2 regions of the Flavobacterium sp. HJSW_4 genome follow, and region 1 is predicted to be linked to the other one. Evidence: riboswitches for the same ligand, from Rfam matches in the RefSeq annotation. Region 1 holds a riboswitch; the other holds the start of a gene.
What was found. Region 1 has a riboswitch for S-adenosylmethionine ahead of ACE01P_RS19805 (homocysteine S-methyltransferase family protein). Riboswitches for the same ligand answer to the same signal wherever they lie in the genome.
Positions count from the first base shown of each region.

Region 2: another riboswitch for S-adenosylmethionine. It lies ahead of ACE01P_RS21995 (redoxin domain-containing protein); the one in region 1 lies ahead of ACE01P_RS19805 (homocysteine S-methyltransferase family protein).

Region 1 covers NZ_JBHNPP010000027.1:7,220-22,952, reverse strand. Annotated here, with positions in the region: gene ACE01P_RS19850 (sulfite exporter TauE/SafE family protein) at 1-459, opposite strand, end outside; gene ACE01P_RS19845 (sulfite exporter TauE/SafE family protein) at 771-1,673, shown strand; gene ACE01P_RS19840 (phosphoadenylyl-sulfate reductase) at 1,699-2,409, shown strand; gene cysD (sulfate adenylyltransferase subunit CysD) at 2,540-3,439, shown strand; gene ACE01P_RS19830 (sulfate adenylyltransferase subunit 1) at 3,588-4,832, shown strand; gene ACE01P_RS19825 (nitrite reductase) at 4,916-7,006, shown strand; gene cobA (uroporphyrinogen-III C-methyltransferase) at 6,999-7,808, shown strand; gene ACE01P_RS19815 (bifunctional precorrin-2 dehydrogenase/sirohydrochlorin ferrochelatase) at 7,857-8,438, shown strand; gene ACE01P_RS19810 (NAD(P)/FAD-dependent oxidoreductase) at 8,536-9,588, shown strand; SAM riboswitch class I at 9,952-10,069, shown strand; gene ACE01P_RS19805 (homocysteine S-methyltransferase family protein) at 10,336-11,340, shown strand; gene ACE01P_RS19800 (hypothetical protein) at 11,349-11,771, shown strand; gene metH (methionine synthase) at 12,006-14,681, shown strand; gene metF (methylenetetrahydrofolate reductase [NAD(P)H]) at 14,845-15,733, shown strand, end outside.
Region 2 covers NZ_JBHNPP010000038.1:8,216-23,948, forward strand. Annotated here, with positions in the region: gene ACE01P_RS21940 (MFS transporter) at 1-859, opposite strand, end outside; gene ACE01P_RS21945 (DUF763 domain-containing protein) at 905-2,125, opposite strand; gene ACE01P_RS21950 (AI-2E family transporter) at 2,274-3,365, opposite strand; gene ACE01P_RS21955 (ion channel) at 3,472-4,161, opposite strand; gene ACE01P_RS21960 (MFS transporter) at 4,254-5,822, opposite strand; gene ACE01P_RS21965 (HlyD family secretion protein) at 5,826-6,890, opposite strand; gene ACE01P_RS21970 (TolC family protein) at 6,902-8,248, opposite strand; gene ACE01P_RS21975 (cupin domain-containing protein) at 8,541-9,017, opposite strand; gene ACE01P_RS21980 (NADP-dependent oxidoreductase) at 9,017-10,012, opposite strand; gene ACE01P_RS21985 (winged helix-turn-helix transcriptional regulator) at 10,105-10,482, shown strand; gene ACE01P_RS21990 (aminotransferase class V-fold PLP-dependent enzyme) at 10,544-12,022, opposite strand; gene ACE01P_RS21995 (redoxin domain-containing protein) at 12,196-13,185, opposite strand; SAM riboswitch class I at 13,428-13,528, opposite strand; gene ACE01P_RS22000 (response regulator) at 13,741-14,190, opposite strand; gene ACE01P_RS22005 (PAS domain S-box protein) at 14,193-15,733, opposite strand, start outside.

The DNA.
Region 1 (15,733 bases):
TCCAATGCCGATAGTCAGCATATTTTGAGTTGTACTTTCACTATGAAATTTATCTCCAGCATGTTTTTGAGAAAAAACTAAAAGCTTCTGTTTAAATATAATTGCTACTGAAGTAAATAATAAAGCCCATCCTAAACTGTACTTAATGACTTTATTGATAGTTTCAATATCAGTTTTAATACTGTTTAAAATCCATAACGTAATTAAAGCAGCAGGGACACTTCCTAAAGTCAGCCAACCGGTAATTTTCCAATTGATATTTCCTTTTTTGTTGTGAACAAATACGCCACCCGCTTTTGTAAAAGCAGCGTAAAGTAAATCAGTTCCAACGGCTTTTGTTGGAGGAATTCCGAAATACAATAAAATAGGAGTCATAAGTGAGCCTCCGCCTACTCCTGTTAACCCGACAATAAATCCAACTACTAAACCTGCTATTACAAGACCAATCTGAAAATCCATGAAAAAATATTTGCTGCTAAAATAATAACAATTTTATAATTATCCTATGGATTTGGTAGAGATTAAATGCGTATTTTTGTGAATCACAAAATTTGAGACTGTTGTTAAAATAATAGTAAGCAACATTTAATTTGTTAAAATAATCACTAATTCTTTTTTAAATGTCTTTTATCTTGGTTTATAAGATGATAGCTGATGCAAAAAAGTAAATATATTGTTTTGATATTTCGAAATATATAGTACTTTTGCAAAGTAATCTACTAAGCCGATAGGGTAATGGATTTTTGAGAATAAAAAACAATTCTTAAAATATGGAAAATGAGCTTAAATTAAACAATGCGATAGTAAAGTCTGATTCTTTATCAAAAGAAAGATTGTGGGTCGCAATACCAGTTGTTTTGTTGTTAGGTTTGGCAGTTACATTAGTTTATAATCATCACGCCGAATTTTCGTGGGATGGTTTTGTTCAGGGATTTGATGAAAACCTTTTGGTGTTTTTCTTAATTGGTGTTTTTGCACAATTAGTAGACGGCGCTTTAGGAATGGGATATGGAGCAACTTCTACGTCATTTTTATTGGCTTATGGAGTTTCGCCAGTTTTGAGTAGTACGGCAGTTCACGTTTCAGAGATGTTTACAACTGGAGCATCGGCGCTTTCGCACCACCGCTTTGGTAACATCAATAAAAAATTGGTAAAGCATCTATTGATTCCTGGAGTTTTAGGATCAATTACAGGAGCTTATTTATTATCTGATGTGATTGATGGAGATATTATTAAGCCATTTATTGCGGTTTACATGATTATTCTGGCGGTTGTAATCATCAGAAAGGCTCTTAGAAAAAGTGTTGTAAAAAAGAAAACTAAAAAACTAGGCGTTTTAGCAGTGTTTGGAGGTTTTATGGATTCTGTTGGAGGAGGAGGCTGGGGCCCGATCGTAACTTCGACATTATTAGGAAGAGGAAGAAATCCGAAATATACTATTGGGTCTGTGAATGCAGCAGAGTTTGCGATTTCGTTTGCAAGCGGAATCACTTTCATGCTTTTTGGCGGAATTCATGGCTGGCAGATTATTATAGGATTGATTTTAGGAGGAGTTATTTCAGCGCCAATTGCGGCTTATTTGGTAAATAAAATTAAAAGAAAACCAATGATGGTTGCGGTTGGGGTTCTAATTATATTATTGAGTTTAAAAACATTATCTAAATTATTGTAAAAGATAATTTTAGAAAGGAGAGATTATGAGTGCGAGCATTGTACAAGAATTATTAGAAAAAACAAAAGATCTTTCGCTTGACGAAACCTTAGTTTTTTTAGCAAAAGAATTTCCGGGAAAAGTGATTTTTTCTACGTCTTTTGGTCAGGAAGATCAGGTAATTACTGATTTTATTGCAAAAAGTAACACCGATATTACGGTATTTACTTTAGACACAGGAAGATTATTTCAGGAAACTTACGATGTTTTTCATAAAACATTAAAAAAATATAAAAGACCAATCGAAGTGTTTTTTCCAGAAGCGGCTTCAGTTGAAAATCTTTTGAAAACAAAAGGACCAAACAGTTTTTACGATTCGGTTGAAAACAGAAAAGAATGTTGTTTTATTCGAAAAGTGGTTCCGTTAAGAAAAGCTTTGGCAGGAAATTCAGTTTGGATTACGGGTTTAAGAGCAGAACAATCAGAAAACAGACAAGATTTAAGTTTGTTTGAATACGATGGAGGTTTCGAAATCATCAAATTCAATCCGTTGCTAAAATGGACTTTAGAGGAGGTTGAAACCTATCTTTCAGAAAATAATGTTCCTCAGAATGCTTTACACAAACAAGGTTTCGTAAGTATTGGATGCGCACCTTGTACGAGAGCGATTTTCCCAGGTGAAGATATCAGAGCCGGAAGATGGTGGTGGGAATCAAGCCATAAAGAATGTGGACTTCATAGCGCTAAGAAAGAGTAAGTAGAAGAAAGAAGCAAGAGGCAAGACTTCTTAATAGATTATAGAATAAAGAAGTGGAGATTTTAGATCAGGGGAAAAACTTGAAACTTGAAACAAAATTTTCACAAATAAAATATCAAACAAAAACACAATGAGTTCAGTATTAAAAACAAACGCTTTAGAGAGTGAAGCGATATACATTTTCAGAGAAGTAATTTCACAGTTTGACAAACCGGTTTTACTTTTCTCAGGAGGAAAAGATTCTATTACATTGGTGCGTTTAGCGCAAAAAGCATTTTTCCCTGCTAAAATTCCGTTTCCTCTATTGCACGTTGATACGGGACACAATTTCCCTGAAACGATTGCTTTCAGAGATAAATTGGTAGAAGAATTAGGTTTAGAGTTGATCGTTCGTAATGTTCAGGATGCTATTGATGAAGGGAAAGTAGTTGAAGAAACTGGAAAATATTCAAGCCGTAACAGCTTACAGACTACAACACTTTTGGATGCAATTGAAGAATTCAAGTTTGATGCTTGTATTGGTGGTGCGCGTCGTGATGAAGAAAAAGCAAGAGCTAAAGAACGTATTTTCTCTGTTCGTGATGATTTCGGACAATGGGACGAGAAAAATCAGAGACCTGAATTGTTTGATATCTTAAATGGAAAAATCGAAAATGGTCAAAACGTTCGTGTTTTCCCAATTTCAAACTGGACAGAATTAGATGTTTGGAGCTATATCGAAAAAGAACAAATCGAGATTCCATCAATCTATTTCTCACATAAAAGAAAAGTTTTTTTGAGAGACGGTTTAATCTGGTCGCATTCTCCTTTTGTGTACCAAGAAGAAGACGAACAAATCGAAGAAAGAATTGTTCGTTTTAGAACCGTTGGAGATATGAGTTGTACAGCTGCTGTTGAATCGTATGCAGCAACAATCGAAGAAGTAGTTGGCGAAATCAGATCATCAACAATTTCTGAAAGAGGAGCTAGAATCGACGACAAACGTTCTGAAGCTGCAATGGAAAAAAGAAAACAACAAGGATATTTTTAAGTTGTTGGTTGATAGTTTTTAGTTGATAGCTGAAAAATTCAATAATTATAACAATAACATAAAAATAACAGAATTAATATTTGATGGTTTTAGTTGATGTTTTAGAAAAACCAACAACCATAAACCAACAACCAACAACATAAAAAGAATGGACGTTTTAAAAATAGCAACAGCAGGAAGTGTAGATGACGGAAAAAGTACTTTGATCGGAAGATTATTGTACGATACAAAATCATTGACTACAGATAAAATTGAAGCAATCGAAAAAAGCAGTAAACAAAAAGGATACGATTATTTGGATTTTTCTTTGGCAACTGATGGATTAGTAGCAGAAAGAGAGCAAGGAATCACGATTGACGTTGCACACATTTATTTTTCGACTGCAAAGAAAAGTTACATTATTGCCGATACTCCAGGACACGTAGAATATACAAGAAACATGGTTACAGGAGCTTCAACTTCTCAGGTTTCTATCATTTTGATCGATGCTAGAAAAGGAGTTATCGAGCAAACTTACCGTCACTTTTTCATCAACAATTTATTGAGAGTAAAAGAAGTAATTGTTGCCATCAATAAAATGGACTTAGTAGATTACTCAGAAAAAGTTTTCAATAAAATCAAAGCTGATTTTGAGGCTTTAAACGCAAAAAGTACTTTCAAAGAACAAAACGTAAGCTATATTCCGTTAAGTGCAATCAACGGAGGAAATGTTGTGGACAAATCTGAAAATATGCCTTGGTACGATGGACAAACAGTTTTAGAACATTTAGAAGGATTACATTCTCATGATGTTTACGAACCAGGAAAAGCACGTTTCCCAGTTCAAACGGTTATTCGTCCAAAAACTGAAGAATACCACGATTTCAGAGGTTACGCTGGAAAATTATACGGAAACTCAATTAAAGTTGGAGATGCTGTAACGGTTCTTCCTTCTTTAACAGAATCAAAAGTTACGAAAATTCACTTCTTCGATAAATCATTTGACGAAGCTTCTGCAGGTTCTTCAGTGACAATCGAATTAGAAAATGATATCAATGTAACGAGAGGTGACATGATTGTAAAATCAGACGAACTTCCAAGAATTGAAAAAGATATTACAACAACAGTTTGCTGGATGGATAGCAAGAAATTGGTTCCAGGAACTAAATATTTAGTACAGCACAATACGAACAGAGTTTTAGCAAAAGTAGAAAGCATCAAAAACACGATTGCAACTGATTATTCAGGAACAACAGAAGCTTCACAATTAGCAATAAACGAAATCGGAGAAGTAAGTATCAAATTAAGCAAGCCTTTATATTTTGACGCTTATAACGACAACAAATCAAACGGAGCTTTTATCTTAATTGATACAGCTACGAACACAACAGCAGGAGTAGGGTTTATTCGATAAACAGTTGATAGTTGATGGTTTTTAGTTGATAGTTTCAACAATAACCAACAACCAAAAACTAACAACCAACAACTAAAGACAAGATGGAAAGTTTTAGAACAGAAATAGAAAATCCGGTAGTTCAGAAGGAGATTATCGAATTAGAAAAAAAGATTCACTTATTCCGTGGGGGAAAAATTGATGATGAGCGTTTTCGTAGCCTTCGTTTAGCGCGTGGTATCTACGGTCAGCGTCAGGAAGGCGTTCAGATGATTCGTATCAAATTGCCTTATGGTAAAGTGACCAGTGAGCAATTGAGAAGAATTACGGAAGTTTCAGATAAATATTCTACAGGGCGTTTGCATATTACAACACGTCAGGATATTCAGATTCACTATGTGAGTTTGGACAGAACACCTGAACTTTGGTCAGAACTGGCAAAAGACGATATTACTTTGCGTGAAGCTTGTGGAAACACAGTTAGAAATATCACAGGAAGCGAATTAGCGGGTGTAGATGTAAACGAACCATTTGACGTTTCGCCTTACGCACACGGCTTGTTCCAATACTTATTAAGAAATCCAATCTGTCAGGAAATGGGACGTAAATTCAAAATTTCGTTCTCTTCTTCAGATGAAGATACAGCTTTGAGTTATTTACACGATTTAGGATTTATTCCGAAAATCAAAGACGGACAAAAAGGATTTAAAGTTGTTTTTGGAGGAGGTTTAGGATCTCAGCCAGCGCACGCAGAATTGCTTTCTGAATTTATTCCGGTTAACGAAATCATTCCAACAGCAGAAGGAATCATCCGTATTTTCGACAGATACGGTGAGCGTGCAAAAAGAATGAAAGCGCGTATGAAATTCTTAATCAAAGAAATGGGGAAAGATGTTTTCCTTGATTTAGTTGAAAAAGAGAAAAAAGCAATCGCTTTTGAAACATACGAAATTGATACAACTGCTTTTGATGGACCAATTGCAGAGCCAGTTTTAGAAGTGCCACAAGTTACAATCGAAGATTCAGTAGCTTATGAAGCTTGGAAAAAATCGAATGTAATTGCACAAAAACAAGCAGGATATTATGCTATCGGAATCAAAGTTTTATTAGGAGATTTTTATACTGATAAAGCGAGATTATTAGCAGATTTAATTAAAAATTACGCAGCAAACGAATTACGTTTTTCATTGCGTCAAAATATTGTAATACGTCACGTAAAAGAAGAGAATCTTCCTTTCTTTTATCAAGAATTAGCCAAATTGGACTTTGTTCATTTAGGATATAATTCAGTTGGAGATATTACGGCATGTCCAGGAACCGATACTTGCAACTTGGGGATTGCAAGCAGTACTGGTATTGCCGAAGAATTAGAAAGAGTTTTAAGTGCAGAATATCCTCAATATTTAAACAATCGCGAAATTGAAATTAAAATTTCGGGCTGTATGAATGCTTGCGGACAACATAATATGTCTGCAATTGGATTCCAAGGAATGTCTATCAACTCAGGAAAATTAGTAGCTCCAGCTTTACAAGTTTTATTGGGTGGAGGAAGATTAGGAAACGGAGAAGGGCGTTTTGCTGATAAAGTGATCAAAATCCCTAGCCGTAGAGGCCCAGAAGCTTTGCGTACAATCTTAAATGATTTTGACGCTAATGCGAATGGAGAAAAATTCCTAAACTATTATGATTTAAAAGGAGAGAAATACTTCTACGAAATCTTAAAACCATTATCTGATGTAACAAATCTAACAGAAGCTGATTTTGTAGATTGGGGTAACGCAGATAATTACGTAAAAGCAGTTGGAGTTGGAGAATGTGCTGGTGTTGTGATCGATTTAGTGGCGACTTTATTATTAGAAGCTAAAGAAAAAATCTCTTTCGCACAGGAAGCTTTCGACAACCAAAAATGGTCAGATGCAATTTATCACGCTTACGCAGGATTTGTAAATGGAGCAAAAGCTTTATTATTAGCAGAAAACCAAAAAACAAACCACCACGCAGGAATCGTTGATTTGTTTGATACTGTTTTTATCGATACGAATAAAATCGAATTGAATTCAACTTTTAAAGACTTGGTTTACCAAATCAATAAAAATGAACCATCTGAAGCTTTCGCTAAAGATTACATCGCGCAAGCCATTGTTTTCTTTGATAAAATCGAAACTTTCAGAGCACAAGAATTAGCAAATGCTTAATATAAAACCAAAAATAACTTTAGTCGGTGCAGGTCCGGGCGATCCCGAATTATTGACGCTAAAAGCTGTAAAAGCACTGGTTGAAGCTAATGTGGTTTTATACGATGCCTTGGCTAACGAAGAAATTCTGGATTACGCGCCAAAAAACGCCATCAAGATTTTTGTTGGAAAAAGAATTGGAAACCATGCTTACTCGCAAGATCAAATCAATCAATTGATTGTAGATAATGCTTTAACGTATGGAAATGTAGTTCGATTAAAAGGCGGCGATCCGTTTATTTTTGGAAGAGGAAGCGAAGAAATAGAATTTGCAGAAAGTTTCGGAATTGAAACGATTGTCGTTCCAGGAATTTCATCTGTAGTGGCGGTTCCAGCAAGTCAAGGAATTTCGATTACAAAAAGAGGCGTTTCAGAAAGCTTTTGGGCGATTACCGGCACAACATCAGATAGAAAATTATCTTCAGATGTAGCTTTGGCAGCACAATCTTCTGCAACAGTTGTAATTTTGATGGGAATGCACAAACTGCCTCAGATTATCGATTTGTTTCAAAAAGAAAACAAAGGAAATCTGCCAGTTGCCATCATTCAAAACGGAACAACAGCAGAAGAAAAAGTTGGCGTAGGAACAGTCGATTCTATTTTAGAAATCGTAAAAGAAAAAGAATTAGGTTCTCCAGCCATTATCGTTTTAGGCGAAGTGGTTCGCGAAAGCCATAAATTAAAAGGATTTTACGAAGAATTTTGTCAAAAAAAGGAGTTGGATAAAATGTTCCGTCAGAACCAATTCGTTGGAAAAAAATGATCGATTGAAGAAAATCATCTAATTTTGATTGGATGAAAATAAATTAAAATGGAACAAAACGAATTATATCCAATATTTCTAAAGCTTCACAATTTAAATGTATTGATTGTAGGTGGAGGAAATGTAGGTCTGGAAAAGCTTTCTTTCTTGTTGAAATCAAGTCCGAATGCAAATGTAGAGGTAGTAGCAAAAGAATTTCATTTAGAAATAAAAATTCTAGCAGAGCAGCATCCTTCGATAAAATTGACAAAATCGAAGTTCAAAAAGAAAATGCTCAAAAAGCGCCACATGGTAATCGCTTGTACAGATAATCTTGAAGTCAATAAAAGAGTGTACGATTTAGCTAGAAAACGCTATTTGATTTGCAATATCGCCGATACGCCAGATTTGTGTGATTATTATTTGGGCGGAATCGTAACGAAAGGAAATGTAAAAATTGCCATTTCAACCAACGGAAAATCGCCAACAACAGCCAAAAGGCTTCGGGAGTTTTTCGAAGAAGTAATTCCAGAAGATATCAATCAAATGGTTGAAAATCTCAATGAATACCGAAAGACACTAAAAGGCAATTTTGAAGAAAAGGTTAAAAGAATGAATGAGATCACTTCTTCATTAAAAAATAAAGAGTAAAAAAGTTTCGGGAAGAAATAAATGATAAAAATCATTGAAAGTACAAGGATTTATTCGTTTCTTTGCGTTATTAAGAATGATTATAAACAACAACATAATGATTAAAACAGATATACTTATAATTGGAGCAGGACCAACAGGTTTATTTGCCGTATTCGAGGCAGGATTATTGAAATTAAAATGTCATATCTTAGATGCTTTACCGCAAGCAGGAGGACAGCTTTCAGAATTATATCCTAAGAAGCCAATTTATGATATTCCTGGATTCCCAGAAGTTTTAGCTGGAGATCTAATCGACGGTTTGCAAGAGCAAATTAAGCAGTTTGAACCAGGTTTTACTTTAGGAGAGCGTGCAGAAACAATCGAAAAACAAGAAGATGGAACTTTCATTGTAACGTCTAATAAAGGAACTAAATTCCACGCGCCAGTTATCGCAATCGCTGGAGGTTTAGGAAGTTTCGAGCCTCGTAAACCACTTATCGAAGATATCGAGTTTTATGAAGATAAAGGAGTAAAATACTTTATCAAAAATCCTGAGAAATTCAGAGATAAAAGAGTTGTTATTGCAGGAGGAGGAGATTCAGCATTAGACTGGTCAATTTTCTTAGCAAACGTAGCTTCAGAAGTAACTTTAATTCACCGTAGAAATGAATTTAGAGGAGCTTTAGATTCTGTAGAAAAAGTACAAGAATTAAAATCAGCTGGAAAAATCAAATTAATCACTCCAGCAGAAGTTATCGGAATCAACGGAGCAGAACACGTAGAGTCTTTGGATATCGAAGAAAACGGAGCGCACCGTAAAATCGATTGTGATTATTTCATTCCACTTTTCGGATTAACACCAAAATTAGGTCCAATTGGAGACTGGGGATTAGAAATCGAGAAAAATGCAATTAAAGTTAATAATGCATTAGATTACCAGACAAACATTCCTGGAATCTTCGCCATTGGAGACGTAAATACATATCCTGGAAAATTAAAATTAATTCTTTGTGGTTTCCACGAAGCGACTTTAATGTGTCAGGCAGCATACCAAATCATCAACCCAGGTAAAAAATACGTATTGAAATATACGACAGTATCTGGAGTAGACGGTTTCGACGGAACTCGTAAAGAAGCTCCTAAGGCAGTTGTTAAAGCGATTGTTTAAGTTGCTGAGAGGCTAAGTTTCTAAGCTACTAAGATTTTTATATAGAAAGCTCAAACTATAAGTTTGAGCTTTTTTTATTCATCACAGAGAATCCCAGAGGGATGAAATATTTATAGATTAGAAATTATGCGTTAGAAAAGAGCTCCAGCGGAGCGGCATATATTTCGCTCCGCTGGAGCTTATCTATGTTAGGTTATTATTTTCTATAAATATTATACTCCTCCGGAGCTTGATTGTTTAAAATATAAATTTCCAAAAGGAAAACTTAGAAACTCAGTGTCTTAGAATCTTAGCAACTTAAAAAAAACATTTGCAAATCGTATTGCCATTTCATACCTTTGCACTGTTCTTAAAATTTATTGTTCGTTATCACGAAAGGCGGAGGGATAGACCCGATGAAACCTTAGCAACCCTTTACTATAAAGAAGGTGCTAAATTCTACTTTTTACTGTAAAAACACAGTATTTAAGATAGATAACACAAATACATTCTCGTATTTCCTAAAACTTTTCCAGACAACATACAAATAATTTACTGAAAGCAATTTCGGTAAGGAGCGAATCATTGGCGCATTTTTGCAGTCAATAGTTCCCGCTTTTCGTTGCAATCTTTTGTCCGCCGCGGCGGATAAAAGGATTTCCACTTCAATCGGGGCTAATGAGCCAGCAATAGTGCATTTTTGGAATTAATAATAAAAAAACTTAGCATCTTAGAACCTTAGGGTCTTAGAATCTAAAAGAAAAGAATATGTCGATTACAATTCAAGAAGCAATAAAGAAAAATATCCTAATCCTTGATGGAGCAATGGGAACCATGTTACAACGTTACAACTTCTCAGAAGAAGATTTCCGTGGCGAGCGTTTCAAAGATTTCCCGCATCCATTAAAAGGAAATAACGATTTATTATCCCTGACACAGCCACACGCCATTCGTGCAGTGCATACTGCCTATTTTGATGCGGGTGCAGATATCGTAGAAACCAATACATTCTCTGGAACCACAATCGGTATGGCCGATTATTTCATGGAAGATTTGGTTTACGAACTAAACTATGAATCGGCTAAATTGGCGAGAGAAGTTGCGGATGAATTCACAGCAAAAAATCCAGATAAACCACGTTTTGTAGCAGGTTCAATAGGGCCGACAAACCGTACGGCAAGTATGTCACCAGACGTAAACGATCCAGGCTACAGAGCCGTAACTTTTGATGATTTACGAATTGCATACAAAGAACAAGTAGAAGCTTTAATGGACGGAGGTTGTGATTTACTTTTAGTAGAAACGATTTTCGATACGTTAAACGCAAAAGCAGCACTTTTCGCAATCGAAGAAGTAAAAGACGAACGTAATATCGATATTCCGATCATGGTTTCAGGAACGATTACCGATGCTTCAGGAAGAACACTTTCTGGGCAAACGGTTGAAGCTTTTTTGATTTCAGTTTCGCATATTCCGTTATTGAGTGTTGGTTTCAATTGCGCTTTAGGAGCCGATTTATTGAAACCGTATTTGAAAACATTAGCACAGCATACAAGTTTTAATGTTTCGGCGCATCCAAATGCTGGATTGCCAAACGCTTTCGGACAATACGATGAAACGCCAGAACAAACTCAGGTATTCATTAAAGAATATTTAGAGGATAATTTAATCAATATCATCGGTGGTTGTTGCGGAACAACTCCAGATCATATTCGTTTAATGGCTGAGGTTGCAAAGGATTATAAGCCGAGAGTAGCGCCAACGTTTGAATAGAAATTGCAATGAAGCAATATAATAGACTTAAATATTTCATAGTCCCTTTTATTATTTCCCTTCTTTCAGTCATAGTTTTTACAGAATGCAGAGAGAAAAGAAATCATGAATATGGAAAGACATTTAAAGGAGAAACAATAGGACTTACTTTGAGAATTAAAAAGTCAGGTAAATCGAGTTTTTTAAGATATTGCTTTTATGTAGATAATAAAAAGATTTTAGGAGGAGCAGCTAAAGCAGATCAGAATCTTGTAAATAAATTTTATAAAGTAAGATATGATTTAAATAATCCAGAAAAAGGACACTTTATTATTTTACGAGAATTAAAACCCGATTCTATAACACTTGTAAAAGCGGGTTTTACAAAAACTAAATATTATGAATATGATGATGTAAAAGCTGAGTATTTAGGAAAATGGAAGTGGAAATAAATTAGAAGAACATAAAACTTCTTATGAAACCGAGTTTGCGTGAGGGATAGAAGTGAAAAGCCCGCAGACCAATGCAGTGACAACGGAATTGGTCGAGGACTTGTAACGGATAGCCCGGTTCGCCGCGGCGAATCACGCCCAAAATAAAAAGATTACAGGCTTAAAAACCTAAAAAATATAGATTAAAAAACTTAGAACCTTAGTATCTCAGGATCTTAGTAACTTAAAAAAGAAATGACAGAAAAAAGAAGAGACCTTGTATTATCAGGATTAGAACCTTTGATTATTACGCCAGAAAGCGTTTTTGTAAACGTTGGTGAGCGTACGAATGTAACGGGTTCGCGAAAATTCCTTCGATTAATCAAAGAAGAGAAGTATGACGAGGCACTTGATATTGCAAGACAGCAGGTAGAAGGAGGAGCGCAAATCATCGATATTAATATGGATGAAGGAATGTTGGACGGTGTAACTGCTATGACCAAATTCCTAAACTTAATTGCTGCAGAACCAGATATTTCGAGAGTGCCGATTATGATCGACAGTTCGAAATGGGAAATTATCGAAGCGGGTCTGAAAGTAGTACAAGGAAAAAGTGTTGTCAACTCGATTTCGTTAAAAGAAGGAGAAGAAGCATTTATTCATCATGCTAAATTAATCAAACGTTACGGTGCTGCCGCTATTGTCATGGCTTTTGACGAAGTGGGGCAGGCTGATAATTACGATCGTCGTGTGGAAATTTGTGCGCGTTCGTATGATATTTTGGTAAACAAAGTAGGTTTCCCTCCGCAAGATATTATTTTCGATTTGAATATTTTCCCAGTTGCAACAGGAATGGAAGAACACCGCCTGAATGCATTGGACTTTTTTAGAGGAACAAGATGGGTTCGCGAGAACTTGCCTCACGCGCACATTAGTGGTGGTGTGAGTAACGTTTCATTCTCATTTAGAGGAAATGACGTTGTTCGTGAAGCGATGCACTCAGTGTTTTTATACCACGCCATTAAAGAAGGAATGACGATGGGAATCGTAAATCCAGAAATGTTGACGATTTACGATGATATTCCGAAAGACTTATTAGAACACGTTGAAGACGTAATTCTAGACAGACGCGACGATGCTACAGAACGACTTTTGGATTTTGCAGAAAATGTAAAAGGCGAAGTAAAAAGCGACGAAAAAGCGGTTCAAGAATGGCGTTTTGGAACTGTTCAGGAGCGTATTACACATTCTTTGGTAAAAGGAATTGATGCTTTTATTGAAGAAGATGTTGAAGAAGCGCGTTTGGCAGCTACAAAACCAATTGAAGTTATCGAAATCAATTTGATGACGGGAATGAATGTGGTTGGAGATTTATTTGGAAGCGGAAAAATGTTCTTGCCTCAGGTTGTTAAATCGGCTCGTGTAATGAAAAAAGCGGTTGCTTATTTATTGCCATTTATTGAAGCGAGCAAACAAGCGGGAGACAAATCTGGAAACGGAAAAATCCTGATGGCGACTGTAAAAGGTGACGTTCACGATATTGGAAAAAACATCGTTTCGGTAGTTTTGGCTTGTAACAATTACGAGATTGTAGATTTAGGTGTAATGGTTCCTCCGGAGAAAATCATTGCAGCGGCAATCGAACACGAAGTAGACATTATCGGATTAAGCGGATTGATCACGCCTTCGCTTGACGAAATGGTTTATTTGGCCAAAGAATTAGACAAACAAGGAATTAAAATCCCGATTATGATTGGTGGAGCAACAACTTCGCGTGCGCATACAGCCGTGAAAATTGCGCCTCAATACAGAGAAACTGTAATTCACGTAAACGATGCTTCGAGAGCCGTTACTGTTGCAGGAAACCTGTTAGATCATAATCGAAAAATATATGCAGCAGATATTCGTGCAGAATACGATTCGTTTAGAGAAACGTTTTTAAATCGTTCAAGAGACAAAAACTTCTTGACGATCGAAGATGCGCGTAAAAATAAATTACCATTAGATTGGAGCGAATATACTCCTGTGAAACCAAAAGTAATCGGTGCGCAAACAATCGAAGTTGAATTGGATGTTTTAGTTCCGTATATCGACTGGACGCCATTCTTCCAAACGTGGGAATTGTATGGAAAATATCCAGCAATTTTGACCGATGAGGTTGTAGGTGAACAAGCGACTTCTGTTTTTAACGATGCTCAGGCAATGCTGAAAGTCATTTTAGAAGAGAAAAAACTAAAGGCAAAAGGTATTTACGGAATTTTCCCTGCCAATCAGGTTGATGACGACGATATCGAATTGCGTGATGAAAATGGAAAAGTTTTAGAGAAATTCTTAACGCTTCGTCAGCAATCACAAAAAACGAAAGGTGCTCCAAATATCGCTTTAGCCGATTTTATTCTTCCAAAAGAAAGCGGAATCGAAGATTACATGGGCGCTTTCTGTGTAACAACTGGTTTTGGTGTAGATGAATGGGCAGCAGAATACGAAAAGAATTTAGACGATTATAATTCGATTATGGTTAAAGCGCTTGCAGATCGTTTTGCAGAGGCTTTCGCCGAATATCTTCACGAGAGAGTGCGTAAAGATTTCTGGGGCTATGATTCAGAAGAAGCTTTAACAAACGAAGAATTAATTAAAGAAAATTATAAAGGAATCCGTCCTGCTCCGGGTTATCCAGCTTGTCCGGATCACTTAGAGAAGCCAACGATTTGGAAGCTTTTAGATGTTGAAAAACAAACAGGAGTAAAACTGACAGAAAGTATGGCGATGTGGCCAGCGTCTTCAGTTTCAGGATATTATTTCGGAAATCCAAAAAGTAGATATTTCGGATTAGGAAAAATAAAAGAAGATCAAGTTACAGATTACGCAAAACGCCGAAATGTCCCGCTTGATTATGCAATGAAATGGTTAAATCCTAATATAGCAGATTAAAAATTAGTCATAAAGTCGAAAGTCATAAAGTCCGAAAGGAAAGACTTTTGACTTTAGAACTAGTTGAATCCTAAATATAGCAAACTAATTAGTCTAAAGCCCAAAGTCTAAAGTCCGAAAGGAAAGACTTTCGACTTTCGACTTTACAACTTTAAGACTTAAAATGAAAGTAACAGAACATATAGAAAACGCCAAAGGAAAAACATTATTCTCATTTGAAATTATTCCGCCTCAAAAGGGCAAAAGTATTCAGGAATTATACGATAATATTGATCCGTTAATGGAGTTTAATCCGCCGTTTATTGATGTAACGACTTCTCGTGAGGAGTATATTTACATTGATAAAGGTAACGGACTTTTGGACAAAAAACTGACTCGTATGCGTCCGGGAACGCTTGGAATTTGCGCTTCTATAAAACATAAATACAATGTTGACACGGTGCCGCATTTGCTTTGCGGTGGTTTCACAAAAGAAGAAACCGAATACATGCTGGTTGACTGTCATTATTTAGGAATCAATAACGTAATGGCACTTCGTGGCGATGCAATGAAAGATGAACAGTCTTTTGTACCAAAAGCAGGTGGAAATCATTATGCAATTGATTTAGTAAAACAAATTAAAGATCTAAACTGCGGGCAATATCTGCATGAAGTAATCGATGCTGATAACAAAGCAGATTTTTGTATTGGTGTTGCAGGTTATCCAGAGAAACACTTAGAATCTCCTTCTTTACAATCTGATTTAAAAAGATTAAAAGAAAAAGTAGATGCCGGAGCTGATTATGTAGTTACGCAAATGTTTTTTGATAACGCTAAATATTTTGCTTTCGTAGAAAAAGCAAGAGAAATGGGCATTACAATTCCGATTATTCCTGGAATTAAGCCAATTGCCGTTCAAAGACATTTACAAGTTCTACCACAAATTTTCAGAATCGATTTGCCTGAAGATTTAATCGATGCGGTGGACAAATGCAAAAATAACGCTGAAATCAAACAAGTCGGAATCGAGTGGGCGATTCAGCAGTCATTAGAATTAAAAGCAGCCGGAGTTC
Region 2 (15,733 bases), on a different contig from region 1:
AAAGCGCAGAAGCTGTTATGATTAATCCGGCCAGTATCACTTTTGGTCGCCCGTGTCGGTCTGAAACTTTTCCTGCTCCAAAACGAACTAAAACTGACGCTACTGTAAAAGCAGTAAAAAATATTCCTTTATTTGTTGCTCCTACATGCTCGCTCCAATCTGGAATTAAAGTCAAAATAAGTCCGAATGCAGTGTACGAAAGAAAAGTAATAATTCCTGCTGGGAATACATTTCTATCTACAATATCTTTTCTTCCAATAATAAACATCGAACGGTTCAATTTTTCTTTTGCGGCAAGAGTTTCTTTCATATTCAATACGATAATAATAGAGAAAAATGCCAGAAACGACGAGCAATAAAACATAACATTAATTCCGTACAAATTCACAATCATACTTCCTAATGCTGGTCCAAGCGCGCCACCAATGCTGAAACACAATCCGTGCATTCCAAGCGCTTCTCCCCATCGGTGCTGCGGAATAATATCTGCCACATAAGCCGAAGTTGATGTAGGCTTAAAACCTGTTGAAAAACCATGAACCAAACGCAGCAATAAAAACCCTGAAACAGAACTCAAAATAGGATACAAAAATCCGCAAACCACACAAACCGAAGAACCGATTGCCATAACTGGAACTCGTCCCCATTTGTCGGTTAGCTTACCGCTAAAAGGTCTCGAAATTGCTGCCGTAAGTGTAAATAAGGAAATAATAAGTCCTTTGTATTCTGCTCCTCCTAAACTGCTTAAATAGTTTGGAAGCTCTGGAATCATCATATTAAAACTTGATGAAAATAGTAAAGAACTCAAACAAAGTAAAATGAATTGTAAGGTATAAATTGATTTTTCGTTTTGTGACATTATTGATTTTTTGATAACTAAAGGCTGATAAGAAATTATAATTTTTTAAAATAATTCCAGCTGATTATTTGGGTTTATAGGTTTCTTTTTAGGAGGTTTTGCCTCTCCAAAAACGGTTCTTCCTCCATATAAATGCGATTGTTCCCTTTCTCTCTGAACTAGCGCATCAAAATTGGTATTTGGAGTAAAGCTTTCTTCTGCTTTCCGCGAAATTTCAGATAGTTTTTGAATGGCACTCAGTTTGTCGCTATTTCCAATTTTAGCACGATTAATAGCGCGTTGAAGCGTATCTATAGTTTCATCATAAATTTTTACTGGAACAGGAAAAGGATGACCGTCTTTTCCGCCATGGGCGAAAGAAAAACGAGCAGGATCTTCAAATCGTGTTGGAGTTCCATAAATGATTTCGCTCACTAAGGCTAAAGATTGCAAAGCTCTTGGTCCCATTCCTTTCAGAAGCAGTAATTCTTCAAAATCTTCTGGTTTGTTTTCGTGAGTAGTCCAAAGCATTGCGCCCAGTCTTTTCATATTTACATCTTCCATTCTCACATCGTGATGCGCGGGCATAGAAAGATGCTGCATTTCTTTTATGATTTTAACGGGCGATTCTTTTACCAATTCTAAAATTCCTTCGCGAGATTTTGTAGCGGCGTTAGCAGTAAGATTTAAAATAGAACCTTGATTTTCACCATAAATAAAAGTATGCGGTTCGTTTATAAAAGACTTCAAATCTTGCGAATGCCAATGGTATCTTCTGGCAGTTCGAGAATCCGGATTCATTCCTTGCTGAATAACAGCCCATTGCCCTTTATTATCAACAATAAAATTATGCTGATACAATTGAAATCCGTCCTGAATGGCGGTGTTATCTACTTTTGCTGTAAGTCGGCTGCAGCTGGCAAGATTAACTCCATCCAAACCTGTTTTTTCTCCAACAAATAAAAGTTCCTGCGGCGTTGCCATAGAATATTTTCCTTTGCCTCCACAGATATAAATTCCGAGTTCTTTCGAATGCGGATTAACAGATTTCTTCAATGCTCCAAGCACCGAAGTTGTGATTCCAGAAGAATGCCAATCCATTCCCATAACAGCTCCAAAACTCTGAAACCAAAACGGATTGCTCAATTTACTTATAACTTCAGCAGTAGAAAATTCCATCGCGATAGTTTCAACAATAGCAAAACCAAGCTTTGACATTCGTTCAGCAAGCCACATTGGAACATGTCCATAATGTAAAGGAAGATCTGCCGTGCCTGAACGTTTCATTTTTGAAGAATTATAATCCTGCAAAAATACTTCTTTTAATTGTGAATTATAAATTGTGAATTGTTAATTCAAGTTTAAAAGTGCAGAGTACAAAGTTCAGAGTAGCTCGTAACTCGCAATTCACAATTCACAATTTATAATTTATAATTTAGACAATCTCAATATCTTCTGCAGGTTCTTCGACAGGCGCTGCATTGTCGTCCAACCAAGCAACAAACAGTTTGTAACCTATTGAAAACACAATTGGCCCAACAAACAATCCGATGAAACCTGACATGATAAAACCTCCAATTACACCTAGAAAAATCACAAGCATTGGCACAAGCGCGCCTTTTCCTAGTAAAAGCGGTTTCAAAACATTATCTGATAATCCGCTGATGATGAAATATATCGTCCAAAAAATAGCATAACCAGAATCTCCTGTTGAGAAAAGAAAAATGATAACTCCGATATTAATTATAATTGGTCCAATCTGTAAAATTGAAAATATCAGACAGATCAAAGTCAAAATTCCAGCATACGGAATATCAGCCCAAAACAATCCAATCGCCTGAATAATAGTCTGAATAACCGCAACGCCCAATATTCCTTTTACAACTTGATAAATGGTAGAAACGGAAATGGTCATAATTTCTTCAGCTTCATTTCCAGCAATTTTTTTAAGGAATTTCATAAAAAAAGCTTTTGAACTTGGCGATACTAATAGAATTCCCGCAATAATTATAGATAAAATAAACTGTAGAAATGCGGCACCAGAACTCAAAATACTCGCCATAATTTTAGAAGTCAATTCTCTTATCTGATCTTGGTATTTCACAACACCTTGTTCCAAATCTGTCGACATCGAAAGTAAAAACTCGTAAAGCGGTTTACCAATTATTGGCCATTCTTTTATAGAAGGCCCTGGCGGCGAAACTTTTAATGTTCCTGCTTCAAAACTATTTTTAAGTTCTAAGAAATTGCCTGTTGCTGCTTTCAGAAAATAAATTAAAGGCACTAACATTATAGCAATAATCAAAATAGTAATGATAACCGAAGCCAATCCTTTTCGACCTTTTAAGATTTTTTGCAATGAATTAAATAAAGGATAAAATACCACCGACAGGATTACCGCCCAAAGAATTGGCATAAAAAAAGGCAACAGCAATTTAAGGCAAAATCCAACAATCAGGAAAATGAAAAATAACTGCAAAATAGTTTCAAAAAGTTCTTTTCTCTTATTCGAATTAGATGTGTTCATGGCTATGTTTTTTTTTAAAATTGTGAGTTGTGAATTGTTAATGATAAATTGTTAGCTATCAAAGCCTACGTTATACTTTTATGTCTTTCTTCTAGCATCTTTCATTTCACTTCTTGCCAGCCCCAAAATTTGCATCTGAAACCAATCTTCCAATTAAGATGACGGGATACAAAACGCCTGTCAAAACTTCAATCTGGACGAGCGAACGAGCCAAAGGATGCAAAGGCACTATTTCTCCATAACCTGTCGAAGTCATCGTGATATAACTGAAATAAAGGAAACTAGCTTGATCACTATTACTTTCAAATTTTGATTCGGCTATTTGAAAAGAACCTTCAATATGATTATAAAGAAATAAATAAAGCGTCGACCAAAAGTGAACCAATAGCATGTAAACCACAATTGATCCGATGATGCGATAGGTTGTTACAGGACCTGGCTCTAAAACTTTTACTAAAACCAAAGTGATCAAAAGAAGCATAATAGCAACCGAAAAAACAAGATCGGCAAATAGAATAATTACGTTATGGTTTAAATAATTGATCCATTGAATGATAAGAAACAGAATCGGAATTATAGAAAGACTAATAGCTTGTTTTTTATGTTTGGACAATGCTACAATTCCTGCAAAGAGAAACAGCATCCAAAATATATTAACAGCCACCATAAAATGAGATTTACCTCCAAAAAACGGAATAGCAATAAAATGCATGATACACAGCAATATCAGCATCCCGCTAAGTCCCTTTTCTCGAGTCCAAAAACGATATAAAAAACGATCTTTTTTTGCTATCATAATATTAAATTTCAAATTCCAAAGCCTAAGAAAAAATTCTATATTTTATAATCTTGCTTCTTGTCTCTTTCTTCTTTCTAGTCTCTTCACCCTCAAATCGGTATCGGCTCAACTTCTACTCTTCCAATTGGTCTTCGCCAAAGTTTAAAAAGCAGAATAATAAAAATGGGCAGAAAACATATTGCCGACATGACGAGATAAATATCTTTGTAAGCCAATAAAATAGAAGCTTGCGAAGTTTGGTTGGAAAGGCTTTTTTCTGCTTTTTTTTGTGCCTCAGCATCCGATAATCCCATGAATAAAAATTTCTTTTTTGAATTTTCCAGCTGACTTTCAGCTTGTTTGTTTATGGCGCTCAATTGCTGACTCAAACCTGTTTTATGCTGCACATTCATATTCGAAATAAAAGTTCCTAAAATAGCTCCGCCCAATAAAGAAGCAAAAATTGCCTGAGCTATAATTCCGGTCATCATGCGCGAAGTGCTCAATTGTGGCGGAACTCCCTCTGAGATATAAAGCAGCGAAACAGGAAAAATAAATCCCATTCCTAATCCTTTAAAAATTAAAGGCAGATAAAAATCGGATGCATCAATTCCTGGATAGAATCTGAAAAAGAGCGTAATATGATAAATTCCGTAACAGGCAAAACCTATTACCCAAATGGTAGCGAGATAAATGCGTTTGTATAAAAGATAAGTTGAAAGCGGAATCGAAATACATAATCCAATCAATAATGAAAGATGCGTTACAGCTCCAAGAACAGGATCAAATCCGAGAACATTTGTCATGTAACCTGTTACGACACTTCCTGTTCCGTTCATTATTCCGATATAAAACATCAAAAATGCACCTGCTACAACATTCTTAAATTTATAAACATCAGGATTTATTAAAGGTTCTGCCGTAAAACGAACATGAAGCATATAAATTCCTGCCGTAATAAATAAAAATGCGAAAGCAAAAGTTATTTTAAGATCGCTAAACCAATTTCTCGTTTGTCCTTCGGCACATAAAAAAAGAATTATTGTAAAAAATAAAATCATGATAATCCAACCTCTCCAATCAAATTGAAATTTGGTTTTAAGAGGCGCAACATCGGCTTTGTAAAAATACCAAGCCAGAATAATGCAGATTAAAAAATTGACATTCAAAAAATAAACTCCGAATGTCCAGTTATGAAAACTCACAAAATGCGCTCCTAAATATTGATACAAATGCTGACTTCCTTTTTGTATAAATTGAAAAATGCCGTACATCAAAGCCATATTTAAAGCTGGATTGTATTTCAATAAAATAGGAACCATTGAAGCAAATATTCCAATGATCGAAACTATTGCCAAAAGCGAACGACATAAAACAAACCACGCAATTGTTGGTGCAAACAATGAAGCGGTATTAAATAAAAGCGATAAAAACGAAACTGATAAAATCATAGTTCGAACTTTGATTTGTTTTCCTAATTTTAATCCTAAAGGCAAAAAAGCGAGCATGGCAAAAATGGGAATGTAAACCGCATAACTAAAAGCACTTGTAGAAGGTCCAAAATGTCCTAATATCTGCGAATTATCATAAGTGGTAACATTCAATCCGTTAAAAAAAGGAATCGTCAGAATGTATAATCCTGTCAGTGTGAAAAGGCTCCTTTTTTTTCCTGCAAACATCTTTTACTTTTTTACTTCAACCGTTACATTCATTCCTGGTCGTACTTCCTGAAGCTCTTTAGACGGAGTTTCAAATTCAATTTTAACTGGAATTCGTTGTGTTATTTTTACAAAATTTCCTGTTGAATTATCTGGTTCTACCATCGAAAATTTAGCTCCTGTTGCTGGAGAAAAACCTGCCACTTTCCCTTTAAATTCTTTTCCATCCAAAGCATCAATCGTAATGGTAACTTCTTGACCTTGCTTTATTTTTTCGATTTGGGTTTCTTTAAAATTCGCCGAAATCCATAATTTCTCCATCAGAACCATCGTAGCAATAGTTTGATTGGCATTGATTAATTCGCCAATAGACAAATTTCGTTCTCCAATAAAACCATCGGCAGGCGCCATAATTGCCGTATAAGACAATTGCAATTTTGCTGCATCCAAATCTGCTTTTTTTCTCGCAACTGTTGCTGTGGCCGCTTCTAGATTAATCGAACTCTGTTTGGTAATCGAACTGCTTGCTTCCAAACCTTTTCTTCCCGCCTTAACATAAGCTTCTTCCGATTTTAATTTGGAAATAACCTGATCGTACTGATTTCGCGTTACCGCCGAATCTGCAAACATATTTTTAAAGCGCTGATAATCTTTTTGAGCCTTTTCTAAGCTTGCCAAATCTCCTGCTAATTTCTCTTTTCCAGAGGCTTGATTGGAAACTGAAGTCGTTATATTTTGCTGTAGCGAATGCAAATTTCCTTCAGCTATAGCCAAATCTGCTTCTGCTTGTTTGACTTTGATAATATATTCTTCATCGTCCAAAACAACCAACGTATCTCCCTTTTTCACTTGCTGATTCGATTCAAATTTTATTTCTTTTATGTGTCCTGTTGCGCGCGCTGCAATGTTGTTTATGTAAGCTTCGACTTGAGCGTTATTTGTAGTTTCATAAGAACTGAAATCAAAGAATAAACTTAAAATCCACAATCCTCCTGCAATTAGAAAAACAAAAGACAGAATGGTGAGAACTCTGTTTCTCCTTTTTTCACTTTTCTGAATTACTACATTTTGTGTATCTACTTCGCTCATAACAAGATAAATTAAAGTTTGCCCATCGCATATTGAAGTGAGTAATATTGAATAATCAAATCTAAATTGGCGTTTACGAGTGAAATTCTAGAATTATTTAGTTGTAATTCGGCATCGACAATTTCGCTGATTAAAGCAAAATCGTTGTCATAACGGCTTTTTACAATCTTATAATTGCTCATCGATAATTCTACATCTTTCTTGTAAGTTTTGATGTTTTCCTTGCTTTCCGCATATCTGACGAAGGCATTTTTAACTTCTGTAGAAATCTGATCTTTAGTAACTTCTAAGGCAATATTACTTTTATCAATTTCTAATTTGTCTCCGCTTATGCGATGTTTCAGATTATAGAAACTAGAAATATCCCAGTTTAAAGAAAGTCCTGCCGCCCAATAATTCAATACATTCACATAATTAGGCCATTGCGCTGGATATTCTGTATTGAGGATAAGATTTGCATTTAAGTTCGGTTTAAATCCGCTTTTAGTTAAACTCAATGAAGATTCTGATAATTTGATTTTTACAGCTGCGCGTTTGATCTCTTCTCTATTCTGAAAAGCTTCTTCTAAACTTTGCTGCAGATTCATGTTTTCTGTCGGGATCATACTTTCTGCGACTTCAGGTTTCAGAATAGTATTCGTCGGAAAACCGATTAAGATATCCAGATAATTACTGATCAATTCAATCGTATTGGTACTTCTAAAAACCGAAACTTTAAAATTAGATTGCTGTAATTCGGTTCTTAAAAGATCGCTCGTCAAATTCTGACCATTCTTTACACGAGATTTTAATTGATTGATTCGAATATCGGTATTAATGATATTTTGTTTCGTTACCTCAATTTGACGATATAGTTTTTCGAGCGTGAAATATTGTTCCGTAATCGCGTTTTTAACATCAGCTTCTGTCATTTTCACTGCTGATTGCTGCATTTCGGTAATTAATTCCTGCTGATTAATTCTTGTATTTATGGCATTTCCAGCGTAAATGGGCAATGACGAAATAATATTGGCAAATGCTTGATGATTGTAATAATTGACGGTAATTTGGTTTTCATAAAATCCTTCATACAATTTTGGATCTCCGATATAATTGTAACCGCCGTTTAAACCGATCCTTGGCATTTTGGCAATTTTAGCCTGGCCGACATTTTCATTCGCAATTGCCAAATCAGCATTTGCCAGTTTTAGTTGCCGGTTATTTTTAATTCCTAATAAAATTGCTTCGTCGAGCCTTATTTTTTTTGCAGATGCAAGACTGACCGTATCTTGCTGTGCAAAACCTAAGTTACAGCTGCAGCACAATAAAACCAGAGTCAAATGTTTTAAATTTAAAACTCTAAATTGCCAATAACTCATTCGATTATATTGATTTAGTTTTGCTTTTTTTTTGGGAATTTGTAATCAATATTATTTAGCAAACTTTCTGTAGAGGCTTAGAAATTCTTTTTAAGGCAGTTATTTTCGAATTAAATTTAAAACTTTAATAATCAAAACTTTAAATATAAATAATCAAAATGGTTTCATCTTATAAAATGAAACCATTTTGAGGTATTTTTGAGCCTATGCTAAAACAAAAAAATCGCATCAATCAATTTCTGATCGATACGATTTACAAATAAATCAACATGTAATTATCGGCGTATAATTTTTATTTTTCAGTTTTAGACGCATCCAGCAAAACAGCCAATTGAATGCATGGCGAATCGGATCGATTGCTCCAAGCATGATTGGTTCCACGCTGGATTACAATATCTCCGGCTTGCAGCAAGGTTTCTTCTTCATCAACAATCAAGTAAATTTCGCCTGAAATAATGATGATATAATCTAAAGTATCTGTCTGATGCATTAAAGGATGCGGTTCTCCTTCTTTGGCTATCACACCCAAATCTTTATCGGGCGGAATCTGGACATAACGAAAATAACTTCCATTTTTTGGCGTGTTCGGAAAAGCAGTATTTTCAATAACTTTTTCTTCAAATTTTACGGGTGTCGAATCTGTTGACCAAATATCTGAAATGATTAATCCAGGAAAATGTTCTGAGACATTCGTAACAATTTCATCTTGTTCTATAATTGATTTTCCGTTTCGTAAACCTGTTACGATTCTTCTTGGTATTGTTTTCATTATTTATTGATCTTCATTATTAATTTTCTGCCGCTTGTTTTATTTTCTTTTAGAATTGAAAGCGCTTTCTCAACAGTTTCTTTGTTCAATTCTCCAACTATAGAAATATTGGGCGGACTAATTATTTCATTTTCTATTAAATGGCTTAATTCTGTTAATCCGTTTTTATAATAATTGTATTGTTTTTCAATTCCGTACGCATAATTTGAAATATTATAAATTGAAGCTCCTCTTGAAAAAAGAATTCCGCGTGATTCTGGAGTCGAAAAATTGGTGACATCAATATAAATTCCGTTTATTTTTAGGAGTTTTGCGGCAATTTCAGCGACATTATTTCCAACTAAATCTACAGCAATATCAAATTTTTTATTTTCGTTTAAAGAAAGAGCCGTTTCGTAAATATCTTCTTTTTTATAATTGATGATTTGTTTTGCTTTCACTCCAAGATCAACCAAAGAAGCGATACTTTCTTCATTTCCTGCGGTAACTACAAAATTGGAAAAACCTTTCGCGATAAGCAGTTTAATAAAAATATTACCTACCCCTCCAGCCGCTCCTGTAATCAATATCGAATCAGTCAAAGAAGCATCCATTCGTTTAAAAGCCTGCAAAGCGGTAAGTCCCGCTGATGGAATTCCTGCCGCTTGTTCAAAAGAAATATTCTGAGGTTTGTTGACTGCAATTCCTTCTGGAACACAAATATATTCTGCATAAGTTCCGTTTGAACCCATACTTCCTGATCCGCAAAACACAGCATCGCCAATTTTAAACTCAGTTACTTCACTTCCAATTGCCGTAATTATCCCCGAAAATTCACGTCCTAGAATTGGGGAATGAATCAACTTTCTTTCTGAGCCGTTTTCGGTCATTTGATAATCAATCGGATTAAAACCTGAAGCCATAATTTTTACCTGAATCTGATTTGATTTAGGTTGTGGAATTTCAACTGTTTCCAGCCTAAATTCACGGTTTTCCTGTAATACTATTGCTTTCATTTTTATCAATTTAGTTTACAAAAGTATCGCCGTAATATTTTATTTTTGTTATGGGTTAACCCGAGGTAACCGGTTACCAAAGAGAAACTAGTATGGCAAAAATTAATGATAACGGAGTCCTTCGCGAAGCCAATTGTTCTGAAGAACTTATGGCAATGCGGGACAGTCTTGATGTTTTAGGTGGAAAATGGAAATTAATGATTCTAAGGTTTTTAACTAATAGAACTCATCAAGTCATTCATTTAAAAAAAATGCAACGTGAAATTGATGGAATTTCGGCTAAAATGCTCAGCAAAGAACTTAAGGAACTTGAAACCAATTTACTCATTTCCAGAACCGAGCAAGATACTAAACCCGCTACGGTTATTTACGCAATTACCGAATATGGCAAATCCGTACTTCCTGTTACAGAAACCTTAGTTAATTGGGGATTGGCACACCGAGAAAAAATCATCGAATCGATTAAATAATCTTTTCAAGATACCTAACAGGTTTTAAAAACCTGTTAGGATTACTATTAACTAACTTAACTCAAACTAACTTAAACCATTCTTTTACATCTTTTTCGATGTTATCTTTAATCTTCGGATTTTCAAATTCATTGGAAACCGAATTATATTCATAATCTTTCTTCCATTTTTTATAATTCAGAGCTACTTTTTCAATTGCGTCGCAGATGTAAAAAAGCTCTTCATTACTCATAATTGGATGCAATGACAAACGAACCCAACCTGGTTTATTGGTCTGATTTCGCTGCAATAATTCATTTGTAATTTCAGCCGATTTCTTTTCATTGATATTAAAAAGATAATGCGCATACGTACTCGCACACGACCAGCCACCACGAACCTGAATTCCGAAACGGTCATTTAAAAGTCTAACAATCAAATTGTAGTGAATATCTTCAATCACAAAAGAAACACAGCCAATTCTTTCTGTGGTTAAATCTCCTAAAATGGATAATCCGTTTATTTTTTGAAGCCTCGAAAAACAAAGATCAAGCAATTCTTCTTCTCTTTTTTTGATGTTCTCCACGCCCATTTGCTCTTTTAATTCTAAAGCCAAAGCAGTTCTAATCACTTGCAGAAAACCTGGAGTTCCGCCATCTTCTCTCACTTCAATCACATCGCTGTAACAATATTTTCCTAACGGATTGGTCCATTTTACATTTCCGCCACCAGGATTATCAGGAAAATCAGATTGGTATAATTTTTCATTAAAAACCAAAATACCGCAAGTTCCAGGTCCGCCCAAAAATTTATGAGGAGAAAAGAAAATCGCATCCAATTGTTTTTCAGGATCTTTTGGATGCATATCTATTTTTACATAAGGTGCCGAAGCTGCAAAATCTACAAAACAAAGTCCGCCGTTTTGGTGCATAATTTTGGCCAATTCGTGATAAGGCGTGATAATTCCCGTAACATTCGAACAAGCTGTAAACGAACCAATTTTTAAACTTCTATCAGCATATTTTTTTATTTCTTCTGAAAGAACTTTTGGATCAACTAAATTATTTTCATCAGGAGAAAGAATTACAACATCTGCATTAATTTCGTACCACGGAACTTGGTTCGAATGATGTTCCATGTGCGTAATAAAAACGACTGGTTTATCTATTTCAGATTCATAGTTTCTTCTAACTCCAATAATGCGTTGCAGTTTAGATAAAGCTGCCGTCATTCCGCTTCCAGTTGTTACCAAAACATCTGATGAACTGGCATTAACCGATTTCTTTATAATTTCTCTCGCATGCTGATAAGCATACGTAGACGTTTTTCCTGTCTGACTTGAAAATGAATGTGTATTGGCTATCATCGGACCAATTTTATTGAGCATTATATCTTCAATCGGGCGGTATAATCTTCCGCTGGCAACCCAGTCTGCATAAACTAGATTTTGTTCTCCATAAACCGATTCGAAAATATGGTCAATTCCTACTGTATTTTCTCTAAACTTAGAGAAGTAACACTCAGATTCTGTTGGTTTTGTTGTTGGCTCAATAGCATTCATATCCTTATCATTTTAAATTAACTAAATTGTATTTTAAATAGGCTTTACCCAATATTGTCATTCCGAGGAACGAGGAATCTTCGTCCTATATTCCGCAAAGATTAGTTACATTCTTTGAGGAGTTTCTTGTGGAGATCCTTCCTTCGTCAGGATGACAAGATTATGTGTTTTTATCAAATTTTATTCTCCAAAAGAGATTTTAAAGTCGATTGCAATTCTTCTCCATGTAGGTTTTTCGCAACGATTATTCCTTTAGAATCAATTAAATAATTTCCAGGAATTGCTCTCACTCCATATAATTTTGCAACGGCGCTGTTCCAGAAAAGCAAATCAGAAACGTGTGTCCATGTTAGATTATCATCTTGAATTCCTTTTATCCAATTTTCTTTCTTTTTATCTAAAGAAATTGCTACAATGTTGAATCCTTTATCGTGAAATTCTTTGTAGGCAGCAACGATATTCGGATTCTCTTTTCGGCATGGACCGCACCAAGATGCCCAAAAATCGACTAAAGTGTACCCTTTTAAATTTTCATAAAGGCGAACTGGTTTTCCATCTGGATCTTTAGCGGTAAAATCAGGGGCTTTTTTACCAACTGCTAATCCGTCTAAAACGGTAACCAGTTCTTTTAGTTCTTTCACGTAAGTAATATTTTGAAGGCTTTTATCTAATAAAGCAATATTTTGAGTGATTTGTTCTGGCGATAATCTGTACGACCAATTTCTGTAAAGCACGTAAGCCGAAACTATAGATTTTGGATGTTCTGTTATGAATTTGCTGATTTCAACGTCTTTCGTCTTTTTATAGGTTTCGAATAAATCTTGAGAAGCCGAACCTTCAACCACAGAACCCGTGTAATATTTCTTCGGACTCAATTTTACCGTAATCGGATCTTTTTCAAGAAAAATATACAAAGGCGAACTTTCTGTATTTACGCTTAAACCGTATAATTCTGGTGTTTTTACTTTTGTTTTAAAACTAAAATTTCCGTCTTTTACTTTAGCCGAATCAATTGTAGTAAACATTTTATTGTGAAACTTCTGCAAGTAAACGTATTGCGCCACGGTGTCGACAACAGTTCCTTTTAACTGTAAATTATTTTCCTGAGCTTGAGTTTGAAAAGCTCCAAGAAGCAAAGCAAAACCTAATAGTATTTTTTTCATTTTATTTTTAGTTTTTTAAGATTAGACAAAAGAATTCCAGGCCAATGCCAAAAGCCATTAGCGTTATTTTTATTTTATAAAGGGAATCTGGAAAAGACTACTGTTTTCTCATTCAGAAAAAGGCAAAGCTGTTTTCTTCAAAAATGGAATTCAAGAGTTCATAACCGCTGTACAAAATTGATTCTGCTTTCATAATAAAGATTTTAATATGGATGATCTTAAACAGATTTACGGAGAAATCTTTCTTATCTGCCCGCACACAGCGGAAGGATTTAGCACCTTATTCGGCAACAGGTTGCTAAGACTTCAATGGGCCTATTCCCTCAGTCTTTCTGGATAAGTATCATTATTTAAATTTTCTGTAATACAAATATATATTAATTCTACCGAATTAGTGTAATTTAAATTATATTTTTTTAAAATTTTTATTTAGAAATGCTTTTAAACCATCACAAAACAATAAAAATCAACAAATTAAGATAAATTATTATTTTGAATTCATCTTTCTTTTTATAAAAACAATTCATACGTTTTTCCGAAATGTAATCTTTATTCTCAAAGAAAAACATGCAGATATTTGTTCTTTTCAAGATTTGGAAGCGTCTCTTTTAATCCGTTTTCTAGATTTGACGTAATTAATCCCAACGCTTGTTTGAGATCTTTAAAAGTATTTGGTTTCACAAAATAACAGACCGCTCCAAGATTGGCCGCAGTGTCCATGTCATTTTTATGTGAAGAGGTAGAAATCATAATTACAGGAATATCTTTATAACGTTCCTCTTGTTTTAATTGCTTTAGACATTCCCAGCCATTCATAACTGGCATATTTAAATCCAGAAAAACAACCTTTGGAGTTTTCTCTTGATCTTTCAGCATATTTAATACTCCACTGCCGTTTTCCGAACAATGGCAAACAATACTTTCATCAATTTCTGCCAGCGCTTCGCAAAACATTTCTGCATCATCTGTATCATCATCAGCTAATAAAATCATCTTTCCTTCCATAATTAAATGTCTTTTACTTTTTGTTCGAATGGCAGTGTTATAATAAAAATTGCGCCTTTATCAGCAATTCCGCTTGCGGTAATACTTCCGCCGTGGCGTTCGGCTATTTTTTTACAAAGTGACAAACCTAAACCTGTTCCTTCGTAGCGATCTTTCGAATTTAGACGAGTAAACGTTTCAAAAATACGTCTTGTTTGATCAAGATCAAAGCCAATTCCGTTATCTTCTACCGTAATTATGGCTACTTTACTTCCATCTTCAATTTGTTCTGTCGCAGTGATGTTAATTTCTGGCGGAACGTTTTCTTGAGCAAATTTTATAGAATTATTAATCAGGTTATAAAATAGCTGATATAATAATACCGATGCGCCTTCTATAATTGGAAGCTCTTCAAAATAAATCTTGCCGTTTGCTTGTTGAAGTGCAATTTCAAGATCGGTTTCTATATTTTTAATGACTTCATTTAAATCGACAATTGTTGCTTTTTGCGAATCTGCATTCATTTTAGAATACGCCAACACTCCATCAATCATATTAAACATACGATCTGCCGCGACATGAATTCTTTCAATATATCTTGATGAAGATTCGTCAAACTGTCCTTCCATGTGATCTTCCAGACGACTCAAAAAGGTTTTTATTTTTCGAACAGGTTCTTTCAAATCATGCGAAGCAACATGGGCAAACTGCTGTAAGTCATCATTGGATCTTTGCAGTTCTTTTGTACGATCTGCGACCAGAATTTCTAGTTTTTCGGTAATCGATTTTTGTTCGTGAATATCCGTACAAGTTCCAAACCAATTGGTAATTACACCTTCTTTATCTCTAATAGGAAGCGCTTTACTCAAAAACCAGCGGTATTCTCCTGTGCTAGCATTCTTTAAACGAAATTCAAGCTGATAAGGAACTCCTGCATTAACACTTTCGTACCAAGTTTTTGATACTAAATAAACATCATCTTTATGCAGTTTTGAAATCCAGCTTGGATCTCCAAATTCATGTTCTTCGAAACCTGTATATTCGTACCAACGGCTATTATAGTAATCAACAAAACCTTCTGAATTGGCTGTCCAAATAATTTGAGGAACCAAATCTGCGAGTTGTCTAAATCTTTCTTCGCTTTCTGCGATAACATTTTGAAGTTGTTTTTGCGAAGTAATATCACTCGACGCGCCAAACCATTCAATAATCTTTTCATGTTCATCTAGTATCGGCACCACTCTTGAAAAAATCCATTTAACAGAATCATCCTCATTTATGGCTTTGTGTTCCATTTCAAAAATGGATTTTTCAACTATCGATTTAGAAATAAGATGAACCGCCATTTGCAAATCGCTAGTATGAATAAATTTGTCCAGCCAATTAATCCCACGTTCTCTTTGATTAGTCAAACGCCCGTCTCCTTCTAGATTTTGCATAATCATCCAATCAGCATCCATGCGATAAACCAAATCTGAAGAGGCATTGACTAAAGCTCGAAAACGGCTTTCGCTTTCTTCCATTTTTTGACGTGCGACAACTTGCTGCGTAACCTCAACGGCTA